Regions from separate parts of the Cupriavidus sp. USMAA2-4 genome, predicted to be linked through region 2. Evidence: predicted binding sites of a transcription regulator. Region 2 holds the regulator's gene; each other region holds the start of a gene.
What was found. The regulator sigma-54, encoded in region 2, starts transcription at its own class of promoters, with help from an activator protein. The targets are predictions, from matches to a motif close to TGGCANGNAANCTGCTTT.

Region 1: BKK79_RS34915 (isopenicillin N synthase family dioxygenase) is a predicted target of sigma-54. The motif match lies at 2,937-2,954, and genes of this name have one in related genera.
Region 3: BKK79_RS35220 (phenol hydroxylase subunit) is a predicted target of sigma-54. The motif match lies at 3,226-3,243, and genes of this name have one in related genera.

The regions. Positions count from the first base shown of each region.
Region 1 is NZ_CP017749.1:3,422,201-3,428,389, reverse strand. Features, by position in the region: gene BKK79_RS34930 (glyoxalase/bleomycin resistance/extradiol dioxygenase family protein) at 76-507, opposite strand; gene BKK79_RS34925 (isopenicillin N synthase family dioxygenase) at 504-1,520, opposite strand; gene BKK79_RS34920 (ABC transporter substrate-binding protein) at 1,535-2,560, opposite strand; gene BKK79_RS34915 (isopenicillin N synthase family dioxygenase) at 3,231-4,229, shown strand; gene BKK79_RS34910 (helix-turn-helix transcriptional regulator) at 4,278-4,949, opposite strand; gene BKK79_RS34905 (RidA family protein) at 5,044-5,562, shown strand; gene BKK79_RS34900 (LysR family transcriptional regulator) at 5,597-6,189, opposite strand, start outside.
Region 2 is NZ_CP017748.1:1,970,463-1,976,651, forward strand. Features, by position in the region: gene lptB (LPS export ABC transporter ATP-binding protein) at 11-805, shown strand; gene BKK79_RS08610 (RNA polymerase factor sigma-54) at 906-2,381, shown strand; gene hpf (ribosome hibernation-promoting factor, HPF/YfiA family) at 2,431-2,781, shown strand; gene ptsN (PTS IIA-like nitrogen regulatory protein PtsN) at 3,167-3,622, shown strand; gene hprK (HPr(Ser) kinase/phosphatase) at 3,702-4,673, shown strand; gene BKK79_RS08630 (PsiF family protein) at 4,850-5,155, shown strand; gene rapZ (RNase adapter RapZ) at 5,266-6,153, shown strand.
Region 3 is NZ_CP017749.1:3,486,545-3,492,733, forward strand. Features, by position in the region: gene BKK79_RS35205 (aromatic/alkene/methane monooxygenase hydroxylase/oxygenase subunit alpha) at 1-1,497, opposite strand, end outside; gene BKK79_RS35210 (MmoB/DmpM family protein) at 1,565-1,837, opposite strand; gene BKK79_RS35215 (aromatic/alkene monooxygenase hydroxylase subunit beta) at 1,848-2,843, opposite strand; gene BKK79_RS35220 (phenol hydroxylase subunit) at 2,937-3,161, opposite strand; gene poxR (phenol degradation transcriptional regulator PoxR) at 3,929-5,635, opposite strand; gene BKK79_RS35230 (patatin-like phospholipase family protein) at 5,814-6,189, shown strand, end outside.

The sequences.
Region 1 (6,189 bases), on a different replicon from region 2:
AAAGGACTGCCTGGCGCGGCCGGGCGGGGCGCCATCTTACTATGCCTGCCCTGGCGGCCGGCCCGCCGCACCGCCTCAGGCTGGCAGCGCCGGCCGCTCGACGCCGTCCGGCAGCCCGATGCAGGCGACGCGGAAGACGTTGCCTTCGGGGTCTTCCAGTACTGCCTGCCATTGCCCGTAGTAGGTGGGATAGGGCCCCTTGCGCAGGCGTCCGCCCAGCGCCGTTGCGCGCCGCGCCGCGGCATCGACCGCGTGCGGGGTGTCCAGCATCAGCGTCGGGTAGGCCACCACCGGCGGCGCGCCCGCGCCGGCCTGCGGGCGGCGGTCTTCGAGCGCCAGCAAGGCATAGGCCGGGGCGGCGTTGAAGCCGAACTGGAAGCCTGGCGCCTCCAGCGCGCGGTAGATCGGCGAACGGCTCGCCACGGCTTCGGGCAGCGCCAGCAGCGCGCCGTAGAAGCCGCACTGGGCCTCGATGTCGCGGCACAGCAGATGGAACCAGAGCTTCATGCGGGCTCTCCCGCTGCGGCGACGCCGGCGTGTCCGGCCTGGCCGGCGGCAGCCGGGCCGCGCTGCAGGCCGTAGGTCTTGTCGTACATCTCGCGCAGGTGCTCGCCGGCGGTGCAGGGCGCGAAGCGCGGGGCCTCGCCGGCCGGCACCACGCCCGGCACCGGCTCGATGCGGGCCAGGTAGTCGGGTTCGTAGAAGAAGGGGATCGAATAGCGCGGCGCGCCGCCCGAATGCACGTTGCGCACGCGGTGCGGGTTGGAGTGGTAGAGGCCGTTGGTCCAGCGCGGGATCATGTCGCCCAGGTTGACCACGAAGCAGCCGTCGATCGGCGTGGCCGCCACCCAGCTGCCGTCCGGCATGCACACTTCCAGGCCGCCGTGCGCGTCCTGGGCCAGTACCGTGACGCAGCCCCAGTCGGTGTGGGCGCCGGCGCCGAAGGTGCGCGTGTCGGCATCGGCCGGATGGGCCGGATAGCGGACCATGCGCAGCGTCACCATGGGACTGTCGCTGGTGTGGTCGAAGTAGTGCTCGGGCAGGTCGAGCGACAGCGCGATCAGCTGCATCAGGCGGCGCGACAGCGCCAGCATGGCCTGGATGTAGGCCTCGCACTGCGCCGGTGCCCCGGGCAGTTCGGCCGGCCACTGGTTGTGGCCGTAGGACTGGTAGCCGGCCAGCACATAGGGATGCTGGTCCGGATAGGCCATGCCGCAGAAGAAGCTCTCTTTCAGGTCGGGGCGGGCGTGCTCGTCCAGGGTCTGCTCGCCGAGGTTCTCGAAGCCGCGCAGGGTGGGCGAGTTGCGCATCGCCAGCGCCGCGCGGGTGGCGGCGGGCAGGTCGAGCAGTTGCTCGGCGAGGGCGAACTGCCGCGCCACCTGGGCGGCATCGACGCCGTGCTGGCGCACGTAGAAGAAGCCGCTGGACATGGCGGCCGCGCGCAGCTGGCGCGCCACCTCGGCGCTGCGCGGCGCGCCCGGCGCGAGGGCATCGGTGAGGTCGAGGATGGGAAGGGCCATGGCGTGTCCCTCCCTCAGGCCTTGAGGCGGCGCTCGGCCGCGGCGGGCAGGAACTGCTCGCTCCAGATGTCGGCCGGGGCCGGCGCCGTCTTCAGGCCGAAGGCGCCGGCAGTCTCGTCGAGGGTGGCCTGCAGGCGCGCGGTGGTGGCCGCGCCCCAGCCGTCGCGCCGCGTGTCGGGGGTCTTCATGGTGCCGTCGACGATCAGGCGCAGGCGCTCCAGTTCGAGCGTCTCGTCGGCCAGCGGCTCGCGCGCCTTGACGGCGGCGGCGCCGGCCTTGGGATCGGCGATGGCATCGAGCCAGCCGCGCGTGGACGCCTTGACGAAGGCGCGCAGGACCTCCGGCTCGGCCATGGCGCGGCGGTTGGCCACCAGGCCGTTGCCGTAGGACTTCATGCCGTAGTCGGAGAAGCGGAACACGGTCAGGTGTTCGGGGCCCATGCCGCGCGCCTTGAGATTGAGCAGGCCGGTGAAGAAGAAGTAGGCGGCGGCGTCGAAGTCGCCCTTGGCGAAGCGCGTGTCGCCGAGGTCCGGCGCGACGTTTTCCCACTGCACCCCGGCCGCGTCGAAGCCCTGCGCCTTGGCGAACACCGGGAACAGCTTGCGCGAGGCATTGAAGGGCTGGCCCAGGATGCGCTTGCCGGCCAGGTCGGCCGGGCGGGCGATGGGGCCGCCCTTGCGCACCAGGATGGCGTTGGGGTTCAGGTCGTACTGGATCGCCACCGCCTTGAGGGCGGCGGACGGGTTGTTGACGTTGAACTCGATCATGCTGGCCAGGTCGGCCGAGGCGCAGTCGTAGGCGCCCCCGGCCACCAGGCTGATGGCCGAGGACGAGCCGTTGCCGGTATCGATGGTGAGGTCCAGGCCGGCTGCCTTGTAGTAGCCGCGCTGCTGCGCGAGCAGGAAGCCGGCGCCGGAGGCTTCCACCTTCCAGCCCAGGTTGAACTTGAACTTCTGCTGCGAGCCGGTGGCACGCACGAACGGCGTGGCGGCTAGCAGGGCGGTCGCGCCGGCGGCGCGTAACAGGGAGCGTCGTTGCATGGTGGTCCTTGCCCTCGTGGCGAATGACGGTCGGTCACCGGTGCGGCCGCCGGAAGCGGCATGGCATGCGCGGGGTCGCGCGGCGGCGGGTGGCGGCGTCGCACCTCGTTGGAGCAATTTCCGGGCGGCGGGGCCGCTGAACGCTTCTACTCCTGCAGCGTTTTTGCAGGAACCGTGCCATGGGGTGAAGCGGCGAGCCGGCGGTGCGCTGATGGTGCGCTGATGGTGCGCTGACGGTGCGCTGACGGTGCGTGGATGCTGCGCCGCCGGCCGGATTGGTGCGGGCCGCCTGCTGCATGCACCGGCTGGCGGCGCCGCCGAGGTGGCGTGGCGCCGCGGCGGTGCGCGCCATGGGCGCGAACGGCGCGCCGGGCGCTGGCCCGGAACCTGCTTGATCCCGGGCAAGAGTAGAAGCGTTCACCAGCCGTGTGCATGCCGGGCATGCGACGGCAGGCCGGGAATTGCTCTTGCGGTCCGCGCGCCGCGAACACTGTGTTCGCCGCCGCCGGGGCCCGGGGGCGATGCGGCCGCGCTGGCGGGACGCTGCTCCCGGTACCCGGTCGGCCGGCGCTGCGCGGTCCGGCCATCCTCATCCCGTACCAGGAGAATCCATATGAACGAGACCACCGCCATCCCCGCCGTTTCCCTTGCCACCGCCGATGCCGACGCCATGACCGCGGCAGCGGCGGGCTCGGCCCTCGCCGAGCTGCGCAAGGAGTCGCGCATGGGTGCCATGGGCTCCGAGACCCATGCGCGCGAGATCCGCCGCATCGACCTGTCCGACTTCGCGCGCCGCAAGGCCGAGATCGCCGACCAGCTCTGGCAGGCTGCCACCGAGGTCGGCTTCTTCCAGGTCGCCAACCACGGCATCGATCTCGCACGGGTGCACGAGGCCTTCGCCATGACCGAGCGCTTCTTCGCCCTGCCCGAGGCGGTCAAGGCGCGCCACCCGCTCAAGAAGGCGCTCAATGCCGGCTGGGAGAGCAAGGCCCAGGTGCGGCCGTCGACCGGCACGCCGGACCAGAAGGAGTCCTACCAGATCACGCGCCCGCACATGGACGGCCTGTGGCCGGGCGAGGAAGCCCTGGCCGGCTTCCAGTCCACCCTGCTCGCCTTCGAGGCGCAGTGCTGGGAGGTAGGCATGAAAGTGCTGTCGTGCTTCGCCGACAAGCTGGGCTTCGACAGCGACTTCTTCACGCGCGCGCACGCGCCCGCCTCGCCCGAGTACCAGAGCACGCTGCGCCTGCTGCACTACTATGCGATCCCGCCCGAGTACCAGGACAAGCTCGGCCTGTGGCGCGCCGGCGCCCACACCGACTTCGACTGCCTGACGTTGCTGTTCCAGCGCACCGGGCAGGGCGGTCTGCAGGTCTGCCCGGGCAAGGAGATGGAGGCGCAGCAATGGACCTCGATCGAACCCGACGAGACCGTCATCACCTGCAATATCGGCGACATGCTGATGCGCTGGAGCGACGACCGGCTGCCTTCCAACTTCCACCGCGTCAGGAATCCGGCGCCGCACGAGTCCATGGGTGCGCGCTACAGCATCGCCTTCTTCTGCCAGGCCAACCGCGATGCCATCATCGCGGGACCGGCCGGCAAGTACCCGCCGATCAGCGCGGGCGACTACCTCAAGCAGCGCGTCAGCGCGAACTTCAAGGCGTACTGAAGGCGCCGGAAATCATGGCGCCGCGCCTGGCATCGCTCGCAGCATCGCTCATGGCACCTCACCGGCGGCGCTGACGCGGTAGACGCAGCGCCGCGCGCCGGCCAGCAGATGCTCCTCGCGCTCGACGCGCGCCTGCGCGCCGAGCACCTCGCGGAACACCTGCAGCTCGGCGCGGCAGAAGCCCTGGCAGGTCTGCGCGGCGGCGCAGATCGGGCAGTGGTCTTCGATCAGCAGCCAATCCTCGCCGTCGCGCTCGACCCGTGCCATATAGCCTTCCGCCTCGCGCAGCGCGGCGAGCCGGCGCACGCGCTCGGGCAGCGTGGCCTCGCCGGCGCAGGCGCGCGTGTAGTCCTCGCGTGCCTGCTGCTCGCGCTGCCCGATCAGCTTGTCCAGCCCGGCTTCGCCGAACAGTTGGCGGATCGAGCCGATCAGCTGCACCGTGAGCTGTGCGTGGGTGTCGGGAAAGCGCGCCTGCCCGGCCGCGCTCAATGCCCATTCCTGGCGCGGGCGCCCGGCGCCGGCCGCGGCCTGGCGCCGCCCTTCGACGAGGCCGGCCGCGAGCAGCTTCTGCACCTGCTGGCGCGCGGCCTCGGCGGTGATCTGCAGGCGCTCGGCAATCTGCGCGGTCGAGGCCGGTCCGCGCGTTTTCAGCAAGAAGAGGATGCGATCCGACGGCTGCGGATTCCCTGAATTATCCAAGGGATTTGTTGTGTAATTCACTGGGGAGGCCTAATATCCAACGGAATTCTTGGATATTAGGCCGGGGCCGCCTCGCTGTCGAGGGCCCTGGCGCATGGCAAAAAGGAGCCACCTCATGCAGCCAGACACCTTCTCGCATCTCACCTCCTTCGACGAGGCCGGATCGTCCGGATCGTCCGGATCGGCCGGATCGTCCGGATCGGCCGATACCCGGCCGGCACGCGCGCTGGCCTTCCTCAATCCGCCAGGCCTCTACGATCCGCGTCCCAACGGCTATTCCCACCTGGCCCTGGTGCCGGCGGGGCGGGCCCTGATCTGCGTGGCGGGGCAGGGCGGCGAGCGCGAGGACGGCACGCTGCCGGCGAGCTTCGCCGGCCAGGTACGGCAGGCCTTCGACAACCTCGCCACGGCGCTGCGCGCGGCCGGCGCGGTGCCCGCCGACGTGGCCAAGCTGACGGTGCTGATCGTCGACCACGACGAGACGCGCTTGCGCGTGCTGGCCGAGGAAGTGGCGCGCCTGTGGGGCGAGGCGCCGCCGCCGGCCTGCACGCTGATCCCGGTACCGCGCCTGGCGCTGGATGGGATGCTGTTCGAGGTCGAGGCGCTCGCGGTGGGCGCGGCGGCCGGGCGCTAGCGCTCGCGGTGGGGGGATGGGGGCGATGCCTCGCTCAGGCAGCCTGCCGCGCCGGCTCGCCGAAGTGCGGATGGCGCGCGAACAGCTCGGCGGCCCAGTTGACGAAGATGCGCACCTTGGCCGACAGGTGGCGGTTCTGCGGGTACATCGCCGAGATCGGCAGCGACTCCCCCTGCCAGTCCGTCATCAGTTCCACCAGCCGGCCGCTGCGCACATAGGGCTCGGCCAGCGCGCAGGAGAGGTAGGCGAGGCCCAGCCCCTGCAGCGCGCTGCCGAGATAGACGTCGGAGTCGTTGGTGGCCAGCACGGAGTCCAGCAGCAGTTCGTGGCGCTGCTCGCCACGCGTCAGGTCCCAGGTGACCTCGCGCCCGGTGCGGTGGGACACGTAGTTGATGCAGCGGTGCGCCTGCAGCTCGGCCATGGTGCGCGGCGTGCCGTGCTGGCGCAGGTAGATCGGCGAGGCATAGATCGCCAGCTTGAGCTGGCCGATGCGGCGCGCCACCATCGACTCGTCGACCAGGGCGCCCACGCGCAGCACCACGTCCACGCCCTCCTGCAGCAGGTCGATGGGTTTGCCGTTGGTGGTCAGCTCCAGCTTGAGGTCCGGATAGGCGGTGAAGAAGGCCG
Region 2 (6,189 bases):
CACTGCCCTCATGACCGATACCCAGACCGCCCCCGCCGCCACCGCCAGCAACGGCCAGTCCGCCGGCGGCAGCACGCTGACGGTACGCCACCTGAAGAAGCGCTATGGCTCGCGCACGGTGGTCAAGGACGTCTCGCTCGACGTCAAGAGCGGCGAGGTGGTCGGCCTGCTGGGGCCCAACGGCGCCGGCAAGACCACCTCCTTCTACATGATCGTCGGCCTGGTGGCGCTGGACGAAGGCGACATCGTGCTCGACGGCCTGCACCTGAGCGGCCTGGCCATCCACGAGCGCGCGCGCATGGGCCTGTCCTACCTGCCGCAGGAGGCCTCGGTGTTCCGCAAGCTCAACGTCGAGGAGAACATCCGCGCGGTGCTGGAGCTGCAGATCGTCGACGGCAAGCCGCTGTCGGCGCAGGAGATCGAGCGCCGCCTGGACGCGCTGCTCGACGACCTGCAGATCGCCCACCTGCGCCAGAATCCCGCGCTGTCGCTGTCGGGCGGCGAGCGCCGGCGCGTGGAAATCGCGCGCGCGCTGGCTTCGGCCCCGCGCTTCATCCTGCTCGACGAACCGTTCGCCGGTGTCGACCCGATCGCGGTGGGCGAGATCCAGCGTATCGTCAGCTTCCTCAAGGCGCGCAACATCGGCGTGCTGATCACCGACCACAATGTGCGCGAGACGCTGGGCATCTGCGACCACGCCTACATCATCAGCGAGGGCGCGGTGCTGGCCGAGGGCCGCCCGCAGGAAATCATCGCCAACGAATCGGTGCGCCGGGTCTACCTAGGCGAGAACTTCCGCATGTGATGCGGTGGCCGCGCCTCGCCGGCGCGGGACCGCGACAAAGCGGCAGGAACGTTAGCAATTTTCGTTCCATCGCGCTGCGGATGGGCATAGAATAGGCCGCATGAAACCTTCGCTTCAGCTCCGCCTTTCCCAGCATCTCGCACTGACGCCACAGCTTCAGCAGTCGATCCGGCTGTTGCAGCTTTCCACGCTCGAACTGCAGCAGGAAGTCGAGCAGGCCCTGATCGAAAACCCTCTCCTCGAGCGCGAAAACGATTGGATCGAGAGCCCGCTGCGGGTGGCCGCCGATGGCAGCATCAACGTGCAGAGCGCACCCGCGCCGGCCCCGGCCGAAGCGCAGGGCAATGGCGAGGCACGCAGCGACGAGGGCGGCGGCGATGAAGAGCGCTTCGGCGACGGCGCCGACGACTACGGCAGCGACTGGAGCCTGGACGACTTCGCGCGTCGCCCCCAGGGCGACGAAGACGAGAAGGCGCCGCTGCAACTGCGCGACGCCGAGCCGACCCTGCGCGAGCACCTGATGGAACAGCTCGCGCCGCTGAAGATCTCGGCGCGCGACAAGGGCCTGGCCATCTTCCTGATCGAGTCGCTCGACGACGACGGCTACCTCAGCGCCACGCTCGAGGAGATCTGCGAAGAGCTGCCCGAAGAGCTGGAGTTCGAGATCGAGGAAGTGCAGGCCATGCTGGCCCTGCTGCAGAGCTTCGATCCACCCGGCGTGGGAGCGCGCAATGCGGCCGAATGCCTGGCGCTGCAGCTGCGGCGGCTGTCGCATCCGCAGCGCGAGCTGGCGCTGGGCATCGTCAACCACCACCTGGAACTGCTGGCCGCGCGCGATTACACGCGCTTGAAGAAGGCGCTGCAGGTGGACGAGACGGCGCTGAAGGCAGCACATGACCTGATCCGCTCGCTGGCACCGTATCCGGGCCACGCCTACAACCGTCCGCAGGCCGACTTCGTCGTGCCCGACGTGTTCGTGCGCAAGAGCGGCAGTGGCTGGATCGCCCAACTCAATCCCGACGTGATGCCGCGCCTGCGCATCAACGACATGTACGCGCAGATCCTGCGCGGCGCCAAGGGCGAATCCGGTGCCGCCGGCCTGCAGCAGAAACTGCAGGAAGCCCGCTGGCTGATCAAGAACATCCAGCAGCGCTTCGACACCATCCTGCGTGTCGCACAGGCCATTGTCGAGCGTCAAAAGAACTTCTTCAGCCACGGTGAAATTGCGATGCGCCCCTTGGTTTTGCGGGAGATTGCCGATACACTGGGATTACACGAGTCAACCATCTCTCGGGTGACGACTAACAAATACATGGCCACCCCCATGGGCACTTTCGAGCTGAAGTACTTCTTCGGCAGCCATGTGTCCACGGAAACGGGCGGCGCTGCTTCATCAACGGCTATCCGAGCCTTGATCAAGCAACTGATAGGAGCCGAAGACCCGAAGAATCCCCTGTCCGACAGCCGAATTGCCGAATTGCTGGGCGATCAGGGCTTCGTCGTGGCGCGCCGGACGGTCGCCAAGTACCGAGAAGCGCTGAAGATCCCGGCAGTCAATCTCCGCAAGTCTTTGTAGCCGAGCCGCATCGCCTGCCTGGTGTGGCTCTTTCAGAAGGAGAAGCGCTATGAACTTCAAGATCAGTGGACACCACCTGGACATCACGCCACCCCTGCGTGAGTACGTGGAAACGAAGCTGGAGCGTATCGTCAGGCATTTCGATCAAGTCATCGGCGTTAGCGTGCTGCTCTCTGTCGACAACCACAAGGAAAAGGACAGGCGTCAGTACGCGGAAATCAATCTGCATCTGAAGGGCAAGGACATCTTCGTCGAGGCGCACCACGAAGACCTGTATGCGGCGATCGACGCACTGGTCGACAAGCTGGACCGTCAGGTCATCCGGTACAAGGACCGCGTGCAGAGCCACGACCGGGAATCCGTGAAGTACCAGATGGCTGCCGCACAGATGCAGCAATAGCCAGAGAAAACAATAAGAACAATCTGCCTGATCTGCCTTGAGGCCGCCCGTCGGCCACCAGCACAAGGGCCAGACCACGAACCGCGCATAAAGCGCGGTTTTTTGCTTTTGGCGGACCGGCTCGCGTGCACGCCCCGTACACGCCCTCGTCCGGGGGAGTTCGCAAGTGGCGCGACGCAGTGTATGCTCTCCAATACATGAGTCGCCGCTACCGCCGGGACCGCGGCTTGCGCGCCGCACAAGAAGGCGGGCGGGCTGCTCTATAATGGTCCGATACTCCGCATGCCGGCGCCCGACCGGCGGAGCGAGCGGATATTCCGCCTCTTTGACCCGGCCGGGCGCGCAGCGCACCGGGCCGCTTATCTGGAATCCCTGCGCACCTGCCATGAACCGTTTGGCCAAATTGCTGCCGCCAGGCAACATCACACTCGACGTCAGCGTCACCAGCAAGAAGCGCGTCTTCGAACAGGCCGGACTCCTCTTCGAGAACAACCATGGCGTGGCGCGGGCCACGGTCACCGACAACCTGTTCGCGCGCGAGTCGCTGGGCTCGACCGGGCTGGGCGCGGGCGTGGCCATCCCGCATGGCCGCATCAAGGGCCTGAAGCAACCGCTGGCCGCCTTCATGCGTCTGGCCGAGCCGATCCCATTCGAATCGCCCGACGGCAAGCCGGTGTCGCTGCTGATCTTCCTGCTGGTACCCGAGCAGGCCACCCAGCAACATCTCGAGATCCTGTCGGAGATCGCCCAGTTGCTGTCCGACCGCGACATGCGCGAAGGCCTGGCCACCCTGCCGACGCCCGAAGCCGTGCACCAGCTCCTGACCGAATGGCATCCCTGACCGGCGCTCCGCCCGCAGGCGCGGGCCAAGGCACCGGCGGCGGGTCCTAGCGCTTTCCAGCCCCACCAGACTCCCCCGCATGGAACTCACCGGCGTTTCTTCCCAGTCCATCTTCGACGACAACGCAGCCGACCTCAAACTCTCATGGGTGGCGGGTCTCGAGGGGGCGGATCGCGCCTTCGACGTGGATTTCGCCCGCGAAGCCACCTCGGCCGCCGACCTCGTGGGCCACCTGAACCTGATCCACCCCAACCGCATCCAGGTCCTCGGCAAACCCGAGATCACCTACTACCAGCGGCTGGACGACGAGATGCGCAAGCGGCAGATGGGCGAGCTGATCCTGCTCGAGCCGCCCTTCCTGGTGGTCGCCGACGGCATGGAGCCACCGCCCGACCTGGAACTGCGCTGCACGCGCTCTTCCACACCGCTGTTCACCACGCCGGTATCCTCGGCGGCCGTGATCGACCACCTGCGCCTCTACCTGTCGCGCATCTCGGCGCCGCGCGTGACCATGCACGGGGTATTCCTCGACATTCTCGGCATGGGCGTGCTGATCATGGGCGAATCCGGCCTGGGCAAGAGCGAACTGGGCCTGGAACTGATCTCGCGCGGCCACGGCCTGGTGGCCGATGACGCGGTCGACTTCGTGCGCCTGGGTCCGGACTTCGTCGAAGGACGCTGCCCGCCATTGCTGCAGAACCTGCTCGAGGTGCGCGGCCTGGGCCTGCTCGACATCAAGACCATCTTCGGCGAGACGGCGGTGCGCCGGAAGATGAAGCTCAAGCTGGTGGTGCAACTGGTGCGCCGCAACGACGGCGAGTTCGAGCGGCTGCCGCTCGATTCGCAGTACCTGGACGTACTGGGCCTGCCGATCCACATGGTGAAGATCCAGGTTGCGGCCGGCCGCAACCTGGCGGTGCTGGTCGAGGCTGCGGTGCGCAACACCATCCTGCGCCTGCGCGGCATCGACACGCTGCGCGACTTCATGGACCGCCAGCGGGCCGCGATGCAGGCCGACGCGGTCTCGCGGGGCCAGGGAAGACTGCTCTGACGCCGGCCGGCATGCCGCCGGCCGCTGCTTGCAATTGCTTACAGGAACACGGGCGCGGCCGTCAACGCAGGCCGGCGGCGCGCCGTTGTGTGCGGTAATGGGCATCGAGCCCAGTCAGACACCGCGGCGCCGGCATGGCACGCGGCCATGAAGTCTTCCACAGCCAGGAGAAGAGCATGAAGAAGATGATCGCGATCTGTGCACTGCTGACCCCGCTGTTCGCCACGGGAGCATTCGCCCAAGGCTCGGCGCCCGCGGCGGCCAACTCCCAGCAGGACAAGATGAAAGCCTGCAATACGCAGGCCTCCGGCAAGAAGGGCGACGAGCGCAAGACCTTCATGAAGGATTGCCTGTCCAACAAGCCGGCCGCGGCGGCGGCGCCGATGACCCAGCAGGAGAAGATGTCGGCCTGCAGCAAGCAAGGCAAGGGCAAGAAGGGGGATGACTACAAGTCCTTCATGAAGGACTGCCTGTCCAAGTAAAGACCTCAGGGCGCTGGCGGAGCCCCCCGCCGGCCCCGCCTGGCACGCCCGCGGCAGCGCCGGGCGGCGGTCATGACGGCGACATGCGCTGATGCTATGCTTGCCGTGCTATGCGCATCATTCTTATCACCGGGATCTCCGGCTCCGGCAAGTCCGTCGCACTGAATGTGCTCGAGGACGCAGGTTATTACTGCGTGGACAACCTGCCCGCGCAATTCCTGCCGGAACTTGCCCGCTATCTGGCATCGCAGGGCCACACCCACCTGGGCGTCGCGATCGACGTACGCAGCCGAGAGTCGCTCGACCAGCTGCCCGACGTGCTGCGCAACCTGCGTGCCGAGCACCGGGTGCAGGTCATCTTCCTCACCGCCAATACCGAGGCGCTGGTGCAGCGCTACTCGGAAACGCGGCGGCGCCACCCGCTCTCGATCCGTGCCGACGATACCGGGCAGTCGCCCGCGCCTGAGCCGGCGCTCAGCGACACCTCGCTGATCGAGGCCATCGAGATGGAGCGCGAACTGCTCAATCCGCTGGCCGAGTCTGCCCACCGCATCGACACCAGCAGCGTGCGCACCAATACCCTGCGCGCCTGGATCAAGGAAATCATCCGCGACGAGCCGCTGCAGCTGACCCTGCTGTTCGAGTCGTTCGGCTTCAAGCATGGCGTGCCGAGCGACGCTGACCTCGTCTTCGACGTGCGCTCGCTGCCTAACCCCTTCTACGATCTCGCGCTGCGGCCGCTGACCGGGCGCGACGTGCCGGTGATGGAATTCCTGGAAAGCCAGCCGATGGTGCTGGAGATGGCGGAAGATATCCGCAGCTATGTGGAAAAGTGGCTGCCGAGTTTCATCGCCGACAACCGCAGCTACCTGACCGTGGCGATCGGATGCACTGGCGGGCAGCACCGCTCCGTCTATATTGTGGAAAGGCTCGCCAGCTATTTCCGCGCCCATGGTAATGTGCTGGTGAGGCACCGCGAACTCGTGCCGGCCGGCTGAAGGCCGCCCGGCGTCCCTGCTCCCGGCCCGAGGCGG
Region 3 (6,189 bases), on a different replicon from region 2:
CACGCCCTTCCAGGCATTCCAGTTCTTCTGGTCCTGCGAGCCTTCGAAGTCGAGGTTGTCGGCGCCCAGGTTGAGCCGGTACCACTTGAGCACGTCCTCCAGCGAGGCACCGCCGCAGTTGCCCTGGTAGATCTGGTGCACCGGCAGCCAGGCCTGGGTATACTTCTCGGGCTCGCCGTCGAAGATGTCCTTGCAGCCGTCCGAGCAGAAGTGGAACTTCATGCCGTGGTAGCTGCTCTCGCGATAGCAGGTCTGCGTGGGGTCGTCCGGCTCGGAGAACACCATCGGGATCTGGCAGGTCTGGCACAGCATCGGCAGCGTGCCGTTGTAGAAGCGCTCGCCGGCCTGCTGGCGCTCCTGCCAGTAGTCCAGGCGCGGCTTGTAGTAGCGCGCGAAGGTCTGCGGATACTTCTCGTCCAGCCATGCCATCTCGTCGGGCTTCGGGATCCAGGTGTGGAAGCCGGCGGCGGCCGCATAGTTGTAGAAGGTGCCCCAGGCCTCGTGGGTGATGCGGTCCTTGGTCTTGGTGGCGACGTCGTGGTACTTGGGCAGGCGCAGGCCGTAGCGCTCCAGGTCCTTGAAGAGCGCCCCGCCGGCCTGCTCGAAGTACATCTCCCAGGCCTCGGCCCAGGACATCACGCGGCGCGGCAGCATGTAGTCCATCATCATGCCGACCAGCGTCAGCAGGCGGAAGCCGCGCCAGAACCATTTGTCGAGCCACTTCTGCAGGATCGGGATGTTGTCCGGGTCCTGCTCGCACAGGAACTTGACCACCTCCAGGCCCAGCGTCATGTGGCGCGACTCGTCCGACTGCGCGGAGAAGCCGAAGGTCACTGTGGCCATGTCGCCGTTGTAGGCGGCGCCCGACATGAAGGGCATGAACAGCAGGTTGGTCAGCACGTACTCGAACGAGAACGAGATCGCGGTGATGAACTCGAACGGCCCCGCGCTCATTGCGTCCTCGAAGTAGGACTTGGGCACCGACAGGTACCAGACGCGGTCATGCATGTGGCGCCACTCGCCGAAGCCGTGGAAGTACTTGTTGTAGACCGACAGCGTGTGCAGCTGGGTCTGCGCGTGGCGCAGCTCGTCGATCGATTGCATCTGCGCCGCGACGCGCGCGCCGGCGCCGCGGAAATGGCGCCCCAGGTGGGCATAGCCGCGGTGCGCGGCATACTCCAGCGGCGTCACGCCGGTCAGGAACAGCCGCAGCGCATTCAGGTAGCGCGCGTCCGAGACGTTGAGGTGGCCGTTGTTCTGCACGAAGGAGTCGATGATCGCGTACAGCTTGCGCTCCTTCTCCGACTGGTACTTCCAGTACGCGTCCATGGTCATGCGGAAGGGATCCTCCCACTTGTCCCAGTCGTGGATCTTGATGCCTTCGTACTTGTCGAAGGGAAAGACCTTGTCCATCGGCTCGTAGGTGGTCTCCCAGCCGAGGTCGCGCGTCATCGTCGCGTACTTCTCGCGCAGGTTGAGCTTCTTGCGTGCGTCCATGATGTCTCCGTATGCTCTGCTATGGCGTGTGGTTGCCGTTGCTTGTGTGCGGGGCGCCGAGCCGTGCTCAGGCGCTCCAGTGCAGCGTGAAGGCTTCGTCGGTCTCGTCGATGTTGCCGGACAGCGAGATCAGGTTCAGGTGGATCTCCTGCAGGTCCCAGTCGCGGCCGAGCTTGTCGGCCACCAGCTCGCGCACGATGGTCAGGCGCCCCGGGGCGTCGATCTTGACCATGGCGGGGAACTGCGACACCACGGCGAGCGGGTTGGCCTCGGCGATGGCCTCGATGATGGGACGGGTGTCGTCGTTGTTCTGCAGGGCGATGTAGACGTTGGCGCTCATGGCATTCTCCTCAGGCGGCCACGCCGAGCTTGGCCAGCCGGGCGTCGAATTGTTCGAGGCACAGGGCGATCGCCTGCTCTCCTTCGCCCCCCAGCAGGATGGCCGCCACCGGCCGCAGCGCCTCGGCCGCCTGCGCGCGTGCCTCGGCGGCCCAGCGCGACAGCAGCGCGCGGTTGGCCTCGGACTCGGCGGCCGCCGTCTGCACCACCGCGTCGACCCAGCGCACGTGCTCGTCGCGCCAGTCGTTCATGAACTCGGTCACCACGGCCAGCCCGGTGCCGCAGGCGCGCACGATGGCCGCGTCGGCATGCTGGTAGACGAGCGGATAGAGCAGCCCGTCGAGCGCCAGGTTCTGCGTGACGAAGGTCTGGAACCAGTCCTCGATGACGAAGCTGTGTTCGACGAAGCGGCGCAGCGGCTGCCATGCCTCGCTCTCCAGCCAGGCCGCGCGCGCCCGCTCCAGCGCAGCACCCGTGTTGCCGTCCAGCAGCAGGCCGATGCGCGACAGGTACTGGGCGATGCCCAGCCGGTCCATCGCGCAGTAGGTGCAGGCCTGCGTGATGGCCGTGCCCCAGCCATAGTCGGCGCAGTAGAAGTTGTTCATGTTCGCCGCCCATTCCACGTGGCGCAGCGGCAGCAGGCCATCGGTCAGGCGCTCGCGCCATTCCAGCGGCAGCGCCTGCAGCAGCCCGCGCTTCTCGACGAAGGCGAAGTTCTTCTCGGCCGCTTCCTGCTGGCGCCCGCGCATACCGACGTAGGCGCCGTAGTAGTACTGGCGCGGGTCCTTCAGCGCATACCAGTCCGCCATCTCGATGGCGGTGCGGCGCTTGTCGTACAGCTCGAACTGCGGCGCCCAGGTCGGGCGGTAGTGGAAGTTGACCTCGGACTGGACGTCGTAGGTCGCCTCCTGGTAGCGCGAGGCCGGCTTGTCGCCGAAGCGCCGCGCCACGTGGCCGTAGGTCTGGCGCAGCGGCTGGATCTGCTGCGTCTTGATATCGACTTGCATCGCGTTGTCTCCTGGTTTGTATCGTGGTGCCGGCGCGGGTGCGCCGGCGGTGGGGGCTCTGGCGGCCCGTCGTGTGTGCCCGGTGGGTGCCTGCTAGGCGTCCTCGCCGCTATCGACGGAGGCCGCCTCTGCCGGCAGGAAGCGCACATGGTTGGCGCTGCAGAAGGCTTCGAACATCGGCTCCGGCAGGATGAGTTCGACGTTCAGGTCGGGATCGGCGACGCTGAAGGCGAACAGCACGAAGCCCTCCGGCGTGCGGCCTTCCACGCGCACGTAGCGCGGCGTGGCTTCGAACAGCGGGACCGATTGATTGATCATGGCGTCTCCAGGTGCGTGGCATCCGCGTGCTGCCGTGCCGCATCGCGTTGTGCTTGCCCGGACTATTGCGAAGACCGTGCCAGCCCGCGCAAAGGCACGCCAGATCAGCGTTTGCGGCACAGATGGCGATGCCACGCCCGGCCCATCTCCGTACAAACCCGGAGAGATCGCTGCGCCACCGCTCGATCAATTCATCAAGCTCCGCCGCGCACTTGATCAAATGATCAAAAGCCGCGCCAGGCGGCCGTTTGCGGGCAGCGGCCGCTGCCGCCGCCGTACTTGCGCATCGCAACAACGAAGCCCTGCCAAAAGGGCCCGGGCGCTCAGCTGCCGGGCCGCACGGCGGAACGCGGCGCAGCATCGCCAGGCCGCGCCGCGCCGGACCCGGCGCAGCGCTGACGTGCGGGATGCATCAAATGATCAAATCGGAGGAATGCGTGGGGGGCGGCTGGCTCCGGACGGAGCGATACGGGCTGCGCCGTGGCGGCTGTCTCCCCGCTCCCGCTTGCGGGAGCGGGGCCGGGGAGAGGGCAGGCACTGGCTATGCCGTGACGGGCGGGATCGCACCGTCGGCTTCGTTTCCGTGCCCGCGTGCAGGATCGCACCGAGGGCTTCGCTCGATGCGACGCCTCGCTAGACCACCCCTCTCCTCAACCCTCTTCGTGCGGGGAGAGGGAGCCAAGACCGTGTGCTTGGCGATTGGTGTTGGTGCATCTCGCCGGCTACGGCATGCGCGTCGGGGTTCGCGCCGCGCCGGCCTGCTCCCCTCACCCGCGCGTGCCGCGCGTCTTCCATCGGTACGCCAGCTGGGGCCGCGTCAGCCCGAGCAGCCGCGCCGCCTGGCTCAGGTTGCCGTCGGCGCGCTGCATGGCAGCCTCCATCAGCACGCTTTCCACCTCGCCCAGCGCCAGGCCGTTCTCGGCCATATAGTCCAGCAGGCCATGCACCGCGGCTTCGCGCAGGCCGGGCAGCGCGCCCTGCTCGCCCAGCCTGGGCGTGGTGTCGACCCCGGCCGGCGCTTCGGTGCCGGGCAGGAACAATTGCTCGGCGCTGATCTGGCCGCCGTTGGCCGCCAGGATCACGCCGCGCTCGATCACGTTCTCCAGTTCGCGCACATTGCCCGGCCAGTCGTAGCGGCGCAGCTCGGCCAGCGCGCGATCGGTGATGCCGAGGATCTTCTTGCCATGGCGCGCGCCGTAGCGCGCGATGAAGCGCTCCGCCAGCAGCCGGATGTCGTCCAGCCGCTCGCGCAGCGGCGGAATCGTGACCGGGTAGACGTTGAGCCGGTAGTACAGGTCCTTGCGGAAGGTGCCCTGCCTGACCGCCTCGGCCAGGTCCACATTGGTGGCGGCGACCAGGCGCACGTCGACCTTGCGCGCCTCGTTGCCGCCGACGCGCTCTACCTCACCCTCCTGCAGCACGCGCAGCAGCTTGGACTGCGCCGAGGCGGACAGCTCGCCCAGTTCGTCCAGGAACAGGGTGCCGCCGTGAGCACGCTCGAAGCGGCCGGCACGCGACTGGTGGGCGCCGGTGAAGGCGCCCTTCTCCACGCCGAACAGCTCGGACTCGATCAGTTCGTCGGGGATGGCGGCGCAGTTCACCGCCACGAAGGGCTTGTCGGCTCGCGCGCTGACGCCGTGCAGGGCTTGCGCGAAGCGCTCCTTGCCGACCCCGGTCTCCCCCAGCAGCAGCACCGTCACGCTGCTGCCGGCGGCGCGCTGCAGCAGGTTCCAGGCGGCGCGGAAGCCCGGCGAGCCGCCCACCAGGTCGGCGGGCTGGTCATTGGCGCGCTGCAGGGCACGCAATTGCTCCACTTCGCTCTGCAAGGCCAGGATGGTGTCGATGACCGGGTCGGGCTGGTACAGCGCCAGCTCGGCCTCGCCGTCCTCCCACTGCTCCAGCGGCTTGCCCAGGATGCGGCAGTGGGGCTGGCCGCAGCCCACGCATTCCAGTTCGCGGTAGAGGATGGTCTTGCCCATCAGCGCCGAGGTATAGCCGGTGGCGTAGCCGATCTGCATCCAGCACACCGGCGCCTGCGCCACGCCGAACATCTGCCGGTGCACATCGCCCTCGAAGGAGTCTTCCCAGAGGAATTCGCCGTGGTAGACCCCGGCGGCGATATTGATGTCCACGGTCAGCGGCGTCACCCTGACCACGCCCTCGATGGTGTGCAGGCAGGGCCCCATCTCGAGCATGCCGAAGTCGCTGTGGCCCGAGCGCATGGTCTTGGCCAGTTCGGCATCGCGCAGCCCGGAATGGAAGCCCATGCGCATGAACAGGCCGCGCGCACGCTCCATGCCGAGGGTATCCACCAATTCCTTGCGCAGGGCGCCCAGCGCCGCCGTATGCAGCAGGATCATGCGCTGCTCGCCCAGCCAGATCGACCCCTCCTTCATGGCGAAACGCAGCCGGCGGGCGAGGTTGGACAGGCCATCGCGCATGGTGGCCGAGAAATTGTCGGTAGAACTGCTCATCGTCTCCTCTCTTCGCGCCGCTCTGCTGGCGGGCGTACCATTTTTCCACATGGCTATGCACATTATGTGCCATCGCGGTGCCGGCGCCTCCGGGTGCCGGACACTGGCCGTCGGCGCGCGCACGATATACCCTAGTCGCAGACCTCTCCCACTGCGATCTGCTGCATCGCAATACGCCATGGACAAGACAGCCTTCGTTTTCGCCGGCGGCGGCAGCCTCGGCGCCGTCGAGGCCGGCATGCTGCGCGAGCTGGTGGCCTCCGGCCTGATCCCCGACTTCGTCGTCGGGGCCTCGGCCGGCGCCATCAACTGCGCCTATTTCGCCTGCCATCCCCACGCCGAGGGAACGTCGCGCCTGGAAGCGCTCTGGCGCGGCGTGCGGCGCGACGATGTGATGCCATGGTCCTGGCGCAACCTGCTGGGCATGTTCGGCGGACGGCGCGGGCACCTGGTGGAGTCCACCGCGCTGCAGCGCCTGCTGGCACTCCATTTCGGCAACGCCCGCATCGAGAACGCGGCGGTGCCGCTGCATGTGGTGGCCACCGACATGCACA